Pleomorphomonas sp. T1.2MG-36: one gene and its partner. The protein of the gene in region 1 interacts with the protein of each later gene in a pairwise test. Links are inferred from orthologs where the notes say so. Each region holds a gene or a part of one and is shown in the gene's direction. Other genes may lie near its edges.

Evidence for each region.
Region 2: the proteins of ileS (region 1) and QQZ18_RS00615 interact in binary tests that used the Escherichia coli proteins (3 or more experiments, as listed by UniProt). The link is inferred for Pleomorphomonas sp. T1.2MG-36 from one-to-one orthologs.

Annotation. Positions count from the first base shown.
Region 1 is NZ_CATNLY010000023.1:169,900-178,239, forward strand. What follows is about bases 2,323-5,789. They hold ileS (isoleucine--tRNA ligase), read left to right. Parts: upstream 2,323-2,625; coding sequence 2,626-5,589; downstream 5,590-5,789. Other genes in these bases: lspA (signal peptidase II), read left to right, coding at 5,586-5,789. In the rest of the region: QQZ18_RS12255 (bifunctional riboflavin kinase/FAD synthetase), read left to right, coding at 1-157; QQZ18_RS12260 (methyl-accepting chemotaxis protein), read left to right, coding at 273-2,240; more of lspA, read left to right, coding at 5,790-6,089; QQZ18_RS12275 (hypothetical protein), read left to right, coding at 6,161-6,823; QQZ18_RS12280 (EAL domain-containing protein), read right to left, coding at 6,929-8,335. UniProt on the Escherichia coli protein: Catalyzes the attachment of isoleucine to tRNA(Ile). As IleRS can inadvertently accommodate and process structurally similar amino acids such as valine, to avoid such errors it has two additional distinct tRNA(Ile)-dependent editing activities.
Region 2 is NZ_CATNLY010000001.1:122,443-127,762, reverse strand. The notes cover bases 1-2,884. They hold QQZ18_RS00615 (HyaD/HybD family hydrogenase maturation endopeptidase), read left to right. Parts: upstream 1-1,102; coding sequence 1,103-1,666; downstream 1,667-2,884. Other genes in these bases: QQZ18_RS00605 (glycosyltransferase), read left to right, coding at 2,064-2,884; hypC (HypC/HybG/HupF family hydrogenase formation chaperone), read left to right, coding at 1,679-1,972; cybH (Ni/Fe-hydrogenase, b-type cytochrome subunit), read left to right, coding at 384-1,097; QQZ18_RS00625 (nickel-dependent hydrogenase large subunit), read left to right, coding at 1-355. In the rest of the region: more of QQZ18_RS00605, read left to right, coding at 2,885-2,888; QQZ18_RS00600 (hydrogenase accessory protein), read left to right, coding at 2,899-3,339; QQZ18_RS00595 (hydrogenase expression/formation protein), read left to right, coding at 3,336-4,139; QQZ18_RS00590 (rubredoxin), read left to right, coding at 4,136-4,321; [NiFe]-hydrogenase assembly chaperone HybE, read left to right, coding at 4,311-4,814; QQZ18_RS00580 (hypothetical protein), read left to right, coding at 4,811-5,320.

The DNA of each region.
Region 1 (8,340 bases):
CTCCTATCTTCGTCCGGAGCTGAAGTTCGACGACGTGGCCGGCCTGATCGAGCAGATGAACAGAGATGCCGAGGAGGGGCGCACGCTTCTCGACGCCTTTGATGGGTTCACCGCGCTCGACCGCGCGCTCTGGCCCAACTGGTCGTCCCAGGTTTGAGCGGCAGGCAAGGCGATTCATAACGGGCGGAAACATCGCATTTTTCCCGGGAAACGGCCGATTTTTTAATAAGTTAACACCAATATGACCGTACCTCCCAGGAAGAGCTACAGTCATGCTTGGTAAAATTCGCATAGGACATCAGATTCTGCTTAGTGTGGTCATCGCCGGCATCGGCTTTGTGGTGATCGCTGCCAACCTGTTCTACATGGGCCAGAAGGTGGACACCGCCACCAGCCTCGCCGATCTCGGGCGCAAGGTCGGGATGGGCGCCACCCATTTCCAGGAAATGATGTTGCAAATCCGGCGGACGGAGAAGGATTTCCTGCTCCGGTCGGACAAGACTTATTCCGACCGGACGCTGGCACAGGTCGGCGAAGCGGGAAGCGCGCTTGCGGAACTGCGCGACAAGGCGGAACACCTTGGCGATCAACGGATCATGGCGACGATCGCCGACATCGAGCAACCGCTCTCCGCTTATCGGGCCGCTTTTGCCAAGATGGCCGAGACGCGCATCGCCATGGGCCTCACGCCCGATGACGGCCTTGAAGGCGACCTTCGTCAGAAGGTGCATAGCCTCGAGAAGGCTTTCAGCGCACTGAACGACAAGGATCAGACGATCCGCATGCTGCTGCTGCGCCGCCACGAGAAGGACTTCATGCTGCGGCGGGATGATGCCTCGCTCGAAAAGCATGCGCAAGTGATGGCCGAGTTCTCGGCTGCGATCGCCGCATCGTCCCTCGACGACGCCCAGAAGGCTCAACTCGCCGGACTTGCCGATGGCTACAATGCCTCCTTCAAGGCTTGGTCGGCCTCCGCGCATACGGTTCAGGCCGATCAGAACGTCGTATCCGATGCCTACGCCGCCCTTGAGCCGAAGGTGGAAGCCATCGACACGGAAGCGGCGAACCTCAGCGGCAGCCTCGATGCCACGGCCGAGGCAGCCCGGAGCACCTCGAACCGTCTCGCCTACCTGACCATTGTCCTGGCGATGGTCACCGCTGTCGGCTTCGCCTTGGTCGTCTGGCGCTATGTGTCGAAGTCTCTCGGGCGGATCGAGGGGTGGATGGGTCGGCTTTCGGCGGGCAAGTACGACAGCCGCTCATCCGACACGACGGCCCGCAACGAGATCGGATCCATGGCGCGCGCCCTCGCCGACTTCGCGGGCAAGCTCGCCGAGGCCGAACGGCTCCGCCAGGAGGCGGCCGAAGCAGAGGCCCGCCAGAGGCACGAACGTGCCGAGGAAATGCGGGCGCTGATGGCCGCCTTCGATTCTAACGTCGGCGAAATCGTCGCCACTGTATCGTCGGCGGCGCAAGAGCTGCAGGCGGCGGCCGGCACCCTGACCGACACGGCGACCAATACCTCGACCAAGTCGACAGGCGTCGCCAAGGCGACGGAAGTGATCGCCGGGCAGGTGCAGGCGGTGGCTGCCGCCTCGGAAGAGCTCTCGGCGTCGATCGGTGAAATCGGCCGGGGTATCAGCCAGTCGCACCAGATATCGGCGCAGGCGGTCGGGGAGGCGCGCGAGGCGGCTTCCACCGTCGGCGATCTCGCCACGACGGCCGAGAAGATCGGCGAGGTGATCCAGCTCATCGACAGCATCGCCTCACAGACCAATCTCCTCGCCCTCAACGCCACCATCGAGGCGGCGCGCGCCGGCGAAGCGGGGCGCGGCTTTGCCATCGTTGCAGCCGAGGTGAAGAACCTCGCCGGCCAGACCTCAGAGGCCACGTCGCAGATCAGCGATCAGGTCACCCGCATTCAGGCCGCGACGGGCAACACCGTCGAAGCCATCCGGCGGGTGTCGGAGATCATCGGCAGGGTCAACGAGATCGGCGCTTCCATCGCTTCGGCCATCGAGGAGCAAGCCGTGACGACCTGCGAGATATCGAACCGCATCCACGACGTCGCCGCTGAAACCGGCCGCACCTCGGCCAGCATCGGCGATGTTCTGATGGCGGCGGAAGAAACGTCCGGCGCCGCAACACAGGTGCTCGCCTCGTCCGGCGATCTGTCGCAACAGGCGGCGAACCTCTCCCTGCGGGTGCGCCATTTCATCTCGAACGTCACCGCAGCCTGAGGGGCTGGTTCGGCGGCGATCGACGGACTGAACGGTTCGCCGGACAGAGAAATCTGCCGGCGAACTCTTTATTTCGCCGCGCTTTGTCGCTAGAGCTTCTCGGTGAATTCAAAGGGCTTGGGCCGGCCGTTCCGGTTGGCTTCGACCCCGGCACGCCATGGCGACATGCGTCGCGCCGTCTCTCAGCCATTTCTGTCGGAACAGCCCATGTGGATCCGAGCCTTCGGCACCATAGCGTGCCGGATCAGAGAGCGAATTATCGGCCCGGCCCCGATGGACCGCCGCTGAGGCGGCGAAATCGAGGGACCGGGAGCCGAACTCTGGCCGATCGCCGACGTTACCGGGCCGGCCAGCCCTTCATCCAGCTGCACCGACGAGATACCCCATGACCGACACGCCCGCCCCGACGTCCGAAGCGACGCCGACCCGCGACTATTCTTCAACCCTCAATCTCCCGGCCACCGACTTCCCCATGCGGGCCGGCCTACCGGAGAAAGAGCCGAAGCTGATCGCGCGCTGGGATGAGATGAAGCTTTACGAAAAGCTGCGCGAGACCGCCAAGGGCCGCGAGAAGTTCGTCCTGCACGATGGCCCTCCCTATGCCAACGGCCACCTGCACATCGGCCACGCGCTCAACAAGATCCTGAAGGACATCATCACCCGTTCGCGCCAGATGATGGGCTTCGATGCGAACTACGTCCCCGGCTGGGACTGCCACGGCCTGCCGATCGAATGGAAGGTCGAGGAGGAGTATCGCGCCAAGGGCAAGAACAAGGACGAGGTGCCGATCAACGACTTCCGTGCCGAGTGCCGCCAGTATGCCGAAGGCTGGATCAGGGTGCAGGCCGAGGAGTTCCGTCGCCTCGGCGTCGAGGGCGACTTCAAGAACCCCTACACCACCATGGCCTTCGCCTCGGAAGCCGTGATCGCCACCGAGCTGTTGAAGTTCGCCGTTTCCGGCCAACTCTATCGCGGCTCCAAGCCGGTCATGTGGTCGGTCGTCGAGCGCACCGCCCTTGCCGAGGCAGAGGTCGAGTATCAGGACTACCAGTCGGACACCATCTGGGTGAAGTTCCCGGTGACGTCGGACGTTGCCGAGCTCGCGGACGCCTTCGTCGTCATCTGGACCACCACGCCCTGGACCATCCCCGGCAACCGCGCCATCAGCTTCTCGCCGAAGATCGCCTACGGCCTCTATGAGGTGACCGAGGCGCCCGAGGGCAACTGGGCCAAGACCGGCGAAAAATACGTCCTCTCCGACGCGCTCGCCGACGCCGTGTTCAAGCAGGCGAAGGTCACGAACTACCGGAAGGTCTCGGCAGTCGATGCAAAGGTTCTGACGAAGCTCGTTTGCGCCCATCCCCTCAACGGCTTCGGCGGCGGCTACCGGTTTGCCGTTCCCTTGCTACCGGGCGATCACGTGACGGACGATACCGGTACCGGCTTCGTCCATACCGCGCCGAGCCATGGCCGCGAGGACTTCGAGGCCTGGATGGAGCACAGCCGGTCGCTGTCTGAACGCGGCATCGACCCGGCCATCCCCTTCCCGGTCGATGACGGCGGCTACTACACCACCGATGCGCCCGGCTTCGAAGGTCGGCGCGTCCTCACCGACAAGGGTGAGAAGGGCGACGCCAACCAGGCGGTAATCGATGCCCTGGCGGCGGCCGGCATGATGGTGGCGCGCGGCCGCCTCAAGCACACCTATCCGCACAGCTGGCGCTCGAAGAAGCCGGTGATCTTCCGCAATACGCCGCAGTGGTTCGTCTACATGGACCGCCCCATCGGTGGCGAAGAGGCGGCCGGCTCGAACGCCACGACGCTGCGTGCCCGGGCACTGGCCGCCATCGACGAGACCGCCTTCTACCCGCCGGCCGGCCAGACGCGCCTGCGCTCGATGATCGAGAACCGGCCGGACTGGGTGCTGTCGCGCCAGCGCGCCTGGGGCGTGCCGATCGCCGTGTTCCGCAACCCTGAGAGCGGCAAGCTCATCCCCGGTCCCGACTTCGAGCATAACGATGCCTACGCCGCCCGTCTTCGCGAGGCCTTCCTTACCGAGGGCGCCGATGCCTGGTTCGCCGACGGCGCGAAGGAGCGTTTCCTCAAGGGCTTCGTCGAAGACATCTCCGCTTGGGAGCAGGTGCGCGACATCCTCGACGTCTGGTTCGACTCGGGATCGACGCACGAGTTCGTGCTGAAGGGCCGCCCCGACCTCAAATGGCCGGCGGACGTCTACCTGGAGGGGTCCGACCAGCACCGTGGGTGGTTCCACTCGTCGCTGCTGGAGTCGTGTGGCGTCAATGGCGTCGCGCCCTACAAGACGGTGGTGACGCACGGCTTCATCATGGCCGAGGACGGCCGCAAGATGTCGAAGTCGCTCGGCAACCAGGTGCTGCCGCAGGACGTCATCAAGCAGTCGGGCGCCGACATCCTCCGCCTTTGGGTCGCCTCAAGCGATTACTGGGAGGATCTCCGGATCGGAAAGACGGTCCTCAACACCAATTCCGACGCCTACCGCAAGATCCGCAACACCCTGCGCTGGATGCTCGGCACGCTTGCCCATTACGATGGGAAGGCGGTGGCCTATGCCGATCTGCCGGAGCTCGAAAGGGTGATGCTGCACAAGCTGGCCGAAGTCGGCGCCGGGGTGCAGGAAGGCTATCGCGAGTATGACTTCAAGGCGGTGTTCTCGTCGGTGCTCAACTTCATGAACATCGAGCTCAGCGCCTTCTACTTCGACGTCCGCAAGGATGCGCTCTACTGCGATCCGAAATCGAGCCTCAAGCGTCGCGCCGCGCTGCACGTGGTGGCGCTGCTCTACGACCACCTCGTCAAGTGGCTGGCGCCGCTGATCCCCTTCACGGCGGAGGAAGCCTGGCTCGAGCGTCATCCGGGCGAGACCTCCTCGATTCACCTTGAGCTGTTCCCGGCGGTGCCTGAAGAATGGACCGACGCCGCGCTCGATGCGAAGTGGGAGAAGGTGAAGCGGGTGCGGCGCGCCGTCACCGGCGCTCTAGAGATCGAGCGGCGGGAAAAGCGCATCGGCTCGTCCCTTGAGGCGGCACCGATGGTCCATGTCGAGGACAAGGACCTTCTCGCGGCCCTCGATGGCCTCGACTTCGCCGAGATCTGCATCACGTCGCAGATCGCCGTCACCGACGCCGCGGCGCCCGAAGGCGCCTTCAGGCTCGACGACGGCACGCCGGTGGCCGTGGTGCCGAAACTCGCTGAGGGGCGGAAGTGCGCCCGCTCGTGGAAGATCCTTCCCGAGGTGGGCAGCGATCCCGACTATCCCGACGTGACGCTTCGCGACGCCTGGGCGCTGCGAGAGCTGGCGGGCGGCGCATGACGGCGACGTCGAGCGATCTTCGGACACGGCGGACGCGGCTTGCCGCGCTCGCCGTCATTCTGTTGACGTTCATCGCCGACCAGACGAGCAAATACTGGGTGCTCAACCATACGGGCCTGCCGAATGGCGACCGCATCTCCATATTGCCGGTGTTCGACTTCGTGCTGACCTGGAACATGGGGATTTCCTATGGGCTGTTTCAGCAGCACGAAGCCTTGGGGCGGTGGCTGCTGATCGGCCTCACGGCCTTGGCGACAGTGCTGCTCGCAGTCTGGCTGTGGCGTTCAAGCGACCGACTGATCGCCAGCCTGGCGCTGGCGCTGATCATCGGCGGAGCGCTCGGCAATCTTGTCGACCGCGTCGTGTTCGGCGGCGTCGTCGACTTTCTCTACCTGCACTACGGCTCGTTTTCCTGGTATGTTTTCAACTTGGCCGACTGCGCCATCGTTGCAGGGGTGGGCGCACTCCTGTATGAGTCTCTGCGCCCGAGGCCACAGTGATGCCCCAAAAGTCGGCTAGTCGCTGACCGGAACAAAGGTCGGGCCATGATTGATCCGGCACGAGAGCGAGAGTGACGATATCGATGACCAATCTGCTGACCGGCAAGCGTTACGCTCTTCTCGCCGTCGCCGCCCTGAGCTTGTCCGCCTGTTCGGCGCTCGGTACCTCGGTGGCTGAGGACGATTCCGAGACGGAAGTTCCCAACGTGTCGATGGGCCGTGCCGTCATGGAAGGCCTCGGCGCCGTGCCGTCGCGCAACACCGCCATCAACTATACGCCGCGCGCCCCGCTGGTCGTGCCGCCCAACCGCATGGCCTTGGTGGCGCCCGAGGATCCCAAGCGGCTCGAAGCAAGTGGCACCTGGCCGGAAGACAACGACCTGAAGACGCGCCAGATGCTGGCGGAAGCTTCAGCTCGCGAAGCTGCGCGCGGCGAAGACAACCATCAGCTTTCGCCTTCGGAGTTGACCGCCGTCCGGCTGCCGAACAACTCCAGCCGTCCGATGACATCGCCCAACAGCATCGAAGAGGCTTCCCACCCGCTGCTTCCGAGCCAGCTCGGCAGCATGCCGCGCGAAAATGCGAGTCGCCTCTACGACAACAATGGCAAGCCGGTGCGCAAGGCGCTGGTCGAGCCGCCGGTTGCCTATCTGGAACCGGCCCCCGGCGTACCGGTGACGACCGACGATGGCTCCCCGCCCACGGCCAAGAAGTCGTGGTGGAAGCTCTGGTGACACGGCAGGGCGTGTCGCCTGCTGGATTCCTTACATATGCGAAAGCCGCGGACCATTTGGACCCCGCGGCTTTTTTTTATTGTCACGATCTTGACCGATCCACGTTCAGCGACGCGAGGCTCCTGCCCGCTCACCCCCGGCCGAAGCCGAACGCGTGGCTGGACCGGCGGCCGCCTGGGCTGCCCCAAGCACTTCCGGTCGCACCTGGCGGGGGCTTGAAAACAGGTTGCCCTGACCAAAGGCAAGGCCATAATCGAGGAGGTCGATGACCTGCGCCTCCTGCTCGACCCGATCGACGATCAGGGTCAATCCCTGGCGCTGGAGATGGCCGGCAATGTCCTCGACATGGATGTCGCCCGTCACGAGAGGTGCCCGACCGAGCAGCCGATCGGCGGCGACCTTGATGGAGCGGAAGCCGAGATCGGACCAGCGGCGGAAGTCGGTGCGCAGATCGGTGACATTGTCGATCGAGAAGTGGAAACCAAGATCCGACACGGCCCGGAGGCTCTCGATCTCAAGCGGCCCCATCTCGACAAGCGCCTCCTGACGGAACTCGAACTGCACGAGATCCGCCATGCTCCTGTTCTGGCTGAGAAAGCCCTGGAACTCGCGGAAGAAGGTGGAGGAGGCCAAGCTTTCCGCCGAAAGATTGATGTAGAGGCCGACGTCGCTGTTGCGCTGGGTGAGCCGCTTCAGGATCTGGAACGAGCGGATCACCTGATAGGTGTCGAGCTTGGCGATCAGCCGGTTCTTCTCGGCAACGGGAATGAACTCGGCGGCGGGAATCAGGCCGGAGCCCCCCTTCAACCGCGTCAGCACCTCATAGGAACGAACGAGCCGCTGCGGCAACGTCACCACGGGCTGAAGATGGAGCTCTATCTGCTCCTCGCGAATGAGGCGCTCCACCTCGCGCTCGAACACCGGATCGGTGTCGGGAACGAACAGGGCATCCTTCATGCTGGCGGAGACGCCGTCCCGCCCCTCGCTCGGTCTTCCGCGACGATCTTCACCGGGGTAGTCCTCAGCATGCCCCCTGCGCGACCGCCGTCCCGCGTCCTCGGTTTCGCGCATGTGGCGTTCAAGGGCACCAAAGCGTGCGTTGACGCCGTCGAGGCGACCATCGACGGTCGATTCCAGCTCGGCGAGCGTTTCTGTCACCTGACGGAGCAGTTCTCCCACCACCTCGACCTCGGCGGCCAGCTCTCCGGTTTGCTCTCGCACCCGGCCCGGCAGTGCCTGCTCCAATCGGTTGAGGCGCGCGGCGATTTTTTCGATCTCGGCCTCTCCGTCACCGGCAACGGCCGCGATCTCGGCAAGGCGGTTTTCGATCCAGGCCCGTTCCCGCCGTCGCTCCATCGGCTGTTGCATAGTGACCATGACGAGCATCAGGCCAATGCCGATCACCAATGCCGAACCTGCCGACAGGCCAAGCTGAAAAAACAGCACCACCGCAGCCGAGGCGGCGATCACGCCCATGGCGATCAGGATCATCGTCGATGACGACCGGTTCATTCGCC
Region 2 (5,320 bases), on another replicon or contig:
CGACCTTTCGACCGCCAACACCGACAAGTGGACGCCGGATACCTGGCCGAAGGAGGCGAAGGGCGTCGGCTTCACCGAAGCGCCGCGCGGCGCGCTCGGCCACTGGATCAAGATCAAGGATGGCAAGATCGACAACTATCAGGCCGTTGTGCCCACCACCTGGAACGGCTCGCCGCGCGACCCCGAGGGGAACATCGGTGCCTTCGAAGCGGCGCTGCTCGACACGCCGATGGCCGATCCCGAAAAGCCGTTGGAGATCCTGAGGACGCTGCATTCCTTCGATCCATGCCTCGCCTGCTCGACCCACGTGATGAGCGAAGACGGCCAGGACATGGCAACCGTCACCGTCCGCTGAGGGCAACGCCATGGCACATGACGCGAAGATGCTCACCGGCGTGATGGACGCCACCGACGACGTCATCGTCGCCGGCCCGTCCATCTATGTCTACGAGGCGCCGGTGCGCCTCTGGCATTGGGGCAACGCCCTCTGCATCACCATTCTGGCGGTGACCGGCTATTTCATCGGTTCGCCGCCACCGACCATGCCGGGCGAAGCCTCGGGCAGCTTCCTGTTCGGCTACATCCGCTTCGCCCATTTCGCCGCCGGACAGGTGCTGGCCGTCGCCTTCCTCGCCCGCATCCTGTGGACGTTCTGGGGCAACAAATACTCCCGCCAGATCTTCTACTTGCCGGTATGGGAGAAGGCATGGTGGAAGGGGGTCATCCGCGAGGCGCGCTGGTACCTGTTCCTCGAAAAGGAGCCCTACAAGTACATTGGCCATAACCCGCTTGCCCACACGGCCATGTTTGCGATGTTCACGCTGTTCAACCTCGGCATGATCATCACCGGGTTTGCGCTCTACTCCGAGGGGGCCGGTCGCGATAGCTGGCAGGCCAAGGTGTTCGGCTGGGTGTTCGACATCTGGCCGAACTCTCAGGATGTCCACACGCTGCACCATCTCGGCATGTGGGTGATCGTCATCTTTGCCATCGTCCATATCTACGCGGCGGTGCGCGAGGACATCATGAGCCGTCAGACCATGATCTCCACCATGATCTCCGGCGAGCGGCAGTTCCGCGACGAGCGCGAGGGCTGAGCGGCATGAGCGTACTGGTCTTGGGAATCGGCAACATCCTCTGGGCCGACGAGGGTTTCGGCGTTCGCGCGGTCGAAGCCTTTCACCGGCTCTATTCCATGGCCGACGGCGTCGAGCTGCTCGACGGAGGCACACAAGGTCTCTACCTCGTCAATCGCGTCACGGAGGTGGAGCGCCTTCTGGTATTCGACGCCATCGACTATGGCCTTGCCCCCGGCACGCTGAAGGTGGTGCGCGGCGACGAGGTGCCGAAATTTACCGGCGCCAAGAAGATGAGCCTGCATCAGACCGGCTTTCAGGAAGTTCTTTCCGCCGCCGACCTGATGGGGCACTATCCCGGCGATATCGCCCTGATCGGCTGTCAGCCGCTCGACCTTGAGGACTGGGGTGGGCCACTGACCGCTCCGGTCGCCGCCAGCATCGAGCCGGCGATCGCCCGTGCGGTCGACATACTCTCGGACTGGGGCGTGCCTCCGGTCCGGCGCGCGGTTTCCCTTCCTCCGGAGGGCGGCCTGCTCGCCAACGACATCGATCGGGCCGCCTACGAACGGCCGCGTGCCGCTGGCTGAGGGAGCCGAACCATGTGCCTTGGCCTGCCCATGACCGTCGTCGATGGCGACGACTTTTCCGCTCTCTGCGAATGGCACGGCGAGACGCGGCGGGTCTCGACGCTGCTGGTCGGCAGGCAGGCGCCCGGAGCCCGGTTGCTCGTGCACCTCGACAGCGCCATTCGCGTGCTTGACGACGCGGAGGCCGAGGCGATCAGCCTGGCGCTCGATGGCCTCGCGGCGGCTGCCGAGGGGCGCCCCTTCGAGCATCTTTTCGCCGATCTCATGGACCGCGAACCGGAACTGCCTGTTCATCTCAGGAAGTGAGATCGCCAGTCGAGAAGTCGTACGATAGCAAGGGCACCGGCCGGGCAAACCGTCCCGTCCAGTATCTGCGAAGCACCGAGGACGAGTCAGTATGAGTGCCAGGATCAAGCATGTTTTCCTAACACGCTTCAACGTGCCTTCGCCGGGGCGGGAACTCTACCTCCGCTCGCAACCGGGATGGTTGGCCGATCGGTTTCGCCTGTTCCGCGACTACTGCCTGCCGAGCGTCGCACGGCAGACGGAAACGGATTTCGACTGGGTGATCTTCTTCGATCGGGAGACGCCCGCCGAGTTCAAGCAGGTGATCGTCGACCTTCAGAAGGTGTTTCCATTTCACGCCGAGTTCACCGATCTCTTCATGATGCCGGAGATCATTCCGGCCGTTCTGCCTCGATATGCCGACTGCGACTGGCTGCTGACCACCCGCCTCGACAGTGACGACATTCTGGCCGTCGACCATGTCGCCCGGCTCCGCGAAGCGGCGCGAGCTGGGACCGCCCAGGTTTTCAACTTTCCAAACGGCGCAATCCTGTCGGCGGCCGGCACCGCGCCGAGCCTCTATCGGATTGTCGATCGCAAAAATCCCTTCGCCTCGCTCCTGGAGCCGATGGCGCTCGACGCCCGGACCATTTGGGGCGAGATTCACGTCAACATCGCCCGATTGGCGCCGGTCCGACAGCTCGAAGGACGTCCGGCCTGGTTGCAGGTGGTCCACGGCGGCAACGTATCCAACCGGATCAAGGGGACGCGGGTTCGCCTCGAGTCCATGGCCGACCTGTTTCCGACGATTCCGGCACTTCGCAACGCCGAAGGTGAAAGCGACTTTGGAATCGCCGCCGAGAACTATCTCCTTACGCCGTGGCGTCAGGCGCGCGGCGTCGGTCGTTACATCATCGCTCGCTTGAAGGGGCTGTGAGGCCAAATCCATGTCCGCATTGATCGCCGCTCTCGCAAGCCGCCACGGCTTGCCGACCATCGACGTCGATACATTCGACGCCTTCCTGGCGCCTGCTGCCGGCGAGCCGGACCATGCGCTGCTGTTCTTCACTGGCGACCCCGACCAGCGGAGCGACAGCGGCGACGTTGCCGTGGTGCTGCCGGAACTGCTGTCCGCCTTCCATGGTCGCTTTCGGGCGGGCGTGATCGACCGCTCGGCCGAGGCGGCGCTGAAGGCTCGCTGTCGAGTCGAGGTTTTTCCATCGTTGGTCGTACTGCGGGGCCAAACGGTACTCGATGTATTGCCTCGCATTCGCGACTGGGTCGAATATCTCGACCGTCTCGAAGCAGCGCTCAGGGAGGACGCACCGGCATTTGCCGCTCCGAGCCGCATCGCGATCACTGCAAATGCCCGGAGGGACGAGGCATGACGACGGATCTTCCGACAACCGGCCGAACCACGGGTACCGGTACCCTCGCCTTCCTGGCGACGTCCGACGCCGAGGTGCTGATTGCCCGCTGCCCCAGTGTCGCACGTCTTCTTCCGGACATGGCGGCAGCGCTTGAACGGCAGACCGCGACAGCGCCCGGCCTGCTGTTCGACCTCGCCCCTCTGAGCGACGACGAGAAGCTGCTGCTCAACGAGATCCTCGGCGAGGGCGAAGTGGCAGCCACGGTGGCCCTGCCGGACGGCGTGGTGGCCGAGATCGTCGAGAGCGTCTTTGCCGGCCTCTGGCGCGTCCGCTTCCTGGGCGCCGATCACGCGATCATCGCCGACTATGCCGAAGTATCGGCCGTGCCGCAGGCGGTGCGCCGCGCCGCGGCGATGACACTGCCGAGCCTCGATCTCGAAGCCCTGCCGGACGGGGTGATGAATGCGCCGGCGGTGTTGGCGGAAATCGCCGACCGCGCCGAGGCCTACCGGCCGGGCGAGCCTAACCATGTCATCTCCCTGACGCTGATGCCGATGCTGGCGGAAGATCTCGACCTCCTGGTCGATCGGCTTGGAACCGGCCCGGTCAAAATCGTGTCACGAGGCTACGGCAGTTGCCGCGTTCAGGCGACGGCCATCCACAACGTCTGGTCGGTGCAGTTCTTCAATGCCATGGACGCCATCCTGCTCGACACCGTCGAGATTGGAGACGTGCCGGCCGCAGCGCAGGCAGCCGTGGAGGACTTTCGCGACTCGGCTATCCGTCTCCGCGAGATCGGCGAGGCTTATTTCCAATGACTTTTCGCCCGGAAGATCGTTGGGAGTGCGGTGTCTGCTGGACGGTGTATGATCCGGCCGAGGGTGACGACGTGGCGCAGGTGCCGCCCGGCACGCCCTTTCAGGCATTGCCGGAGGACTGGCACTGTCCGAACTGCGATGGATCCAAGCTCAGGTTCATGAGGATCGACGATGATCGCTGATGCGCTCCTGTCCGACCTCGACGACGAGGAACTTGTCCGCCGTCTCGAAGACTTCTGGCGAGCGGCCGACAACCGCATGTCCGCCCTTCCCGTTCACAATCCGGCGCTTGCCGTCATGGTGACGCCGATCCGGCGCTTCGGCCGTTTCCGCTTCGCGGCCGTGGTCACGCCTTGGTGCATGGCCGTCGTCGCCGTGCCCGATACCGGCATCAAGCTGCCCCCCGACGGTGTCACGCTGCGGCTTGATCTGCCTGCCGGCGAGGTCGATTTCGTGGTGGCGTCGATGGAGGACGGAGGCCGTTACGGCACGGCGTCTCTGTTCTCGCCGATGGACGAGTTCGACGATCAGGTGATTGCCGAAGAGGTCGCCATGGCCGCGCTGGACGAGCTGTTGGGGGAGACAGAGCCATCCGAAACGGCGTCCCTCTCCATCAACCTCGACCGTCGGCGTCTTCTGGGATTCGGGCGCGGCACCTCGGACGGCGGGTCATGAGCGGAATCGATCCGGGCCGGGTAACCGTCGGCTTTTCCTTGACGAACGGCGTGGTTACCGCAGCATCGATCCGCTCGGCACGACCGTTGTCGCTGGCCTCGCGCTTCGCCGGCCGACCGGTCGAGCAGGCGGTCGAGGCGGTCGGTCTCGTCAACGCCGTCTGTGGCGTGTCGCATGCCGCCGCGCTGACTTTCGCCGCCGCACTGGCCGGCCATCGTGTGATTCCGGTGGAGTTGGTGGAGCATTGGCACATTCGGCTGGCCGCGGAACGGGTTGCCGAGCACCTGCGCGAGCTGGTCCGTCTTGCGCCGGTCGCGGCCTTCCCCATCGTACGGGACGCTCTTGAGGCGGCACGAAAGGCGGCGAGAACGGGCGTCGTCGACGATGACATCAGGACGATCGGCGCAGCCTTCGGTCTGGTGCCCGACTGGCTGCCGGCCCTGCCGGAACATCCGGCCCCGCCCGATGCGTTGACTTCGGCCGACGATGAGCCCGTCGTGGCCGCG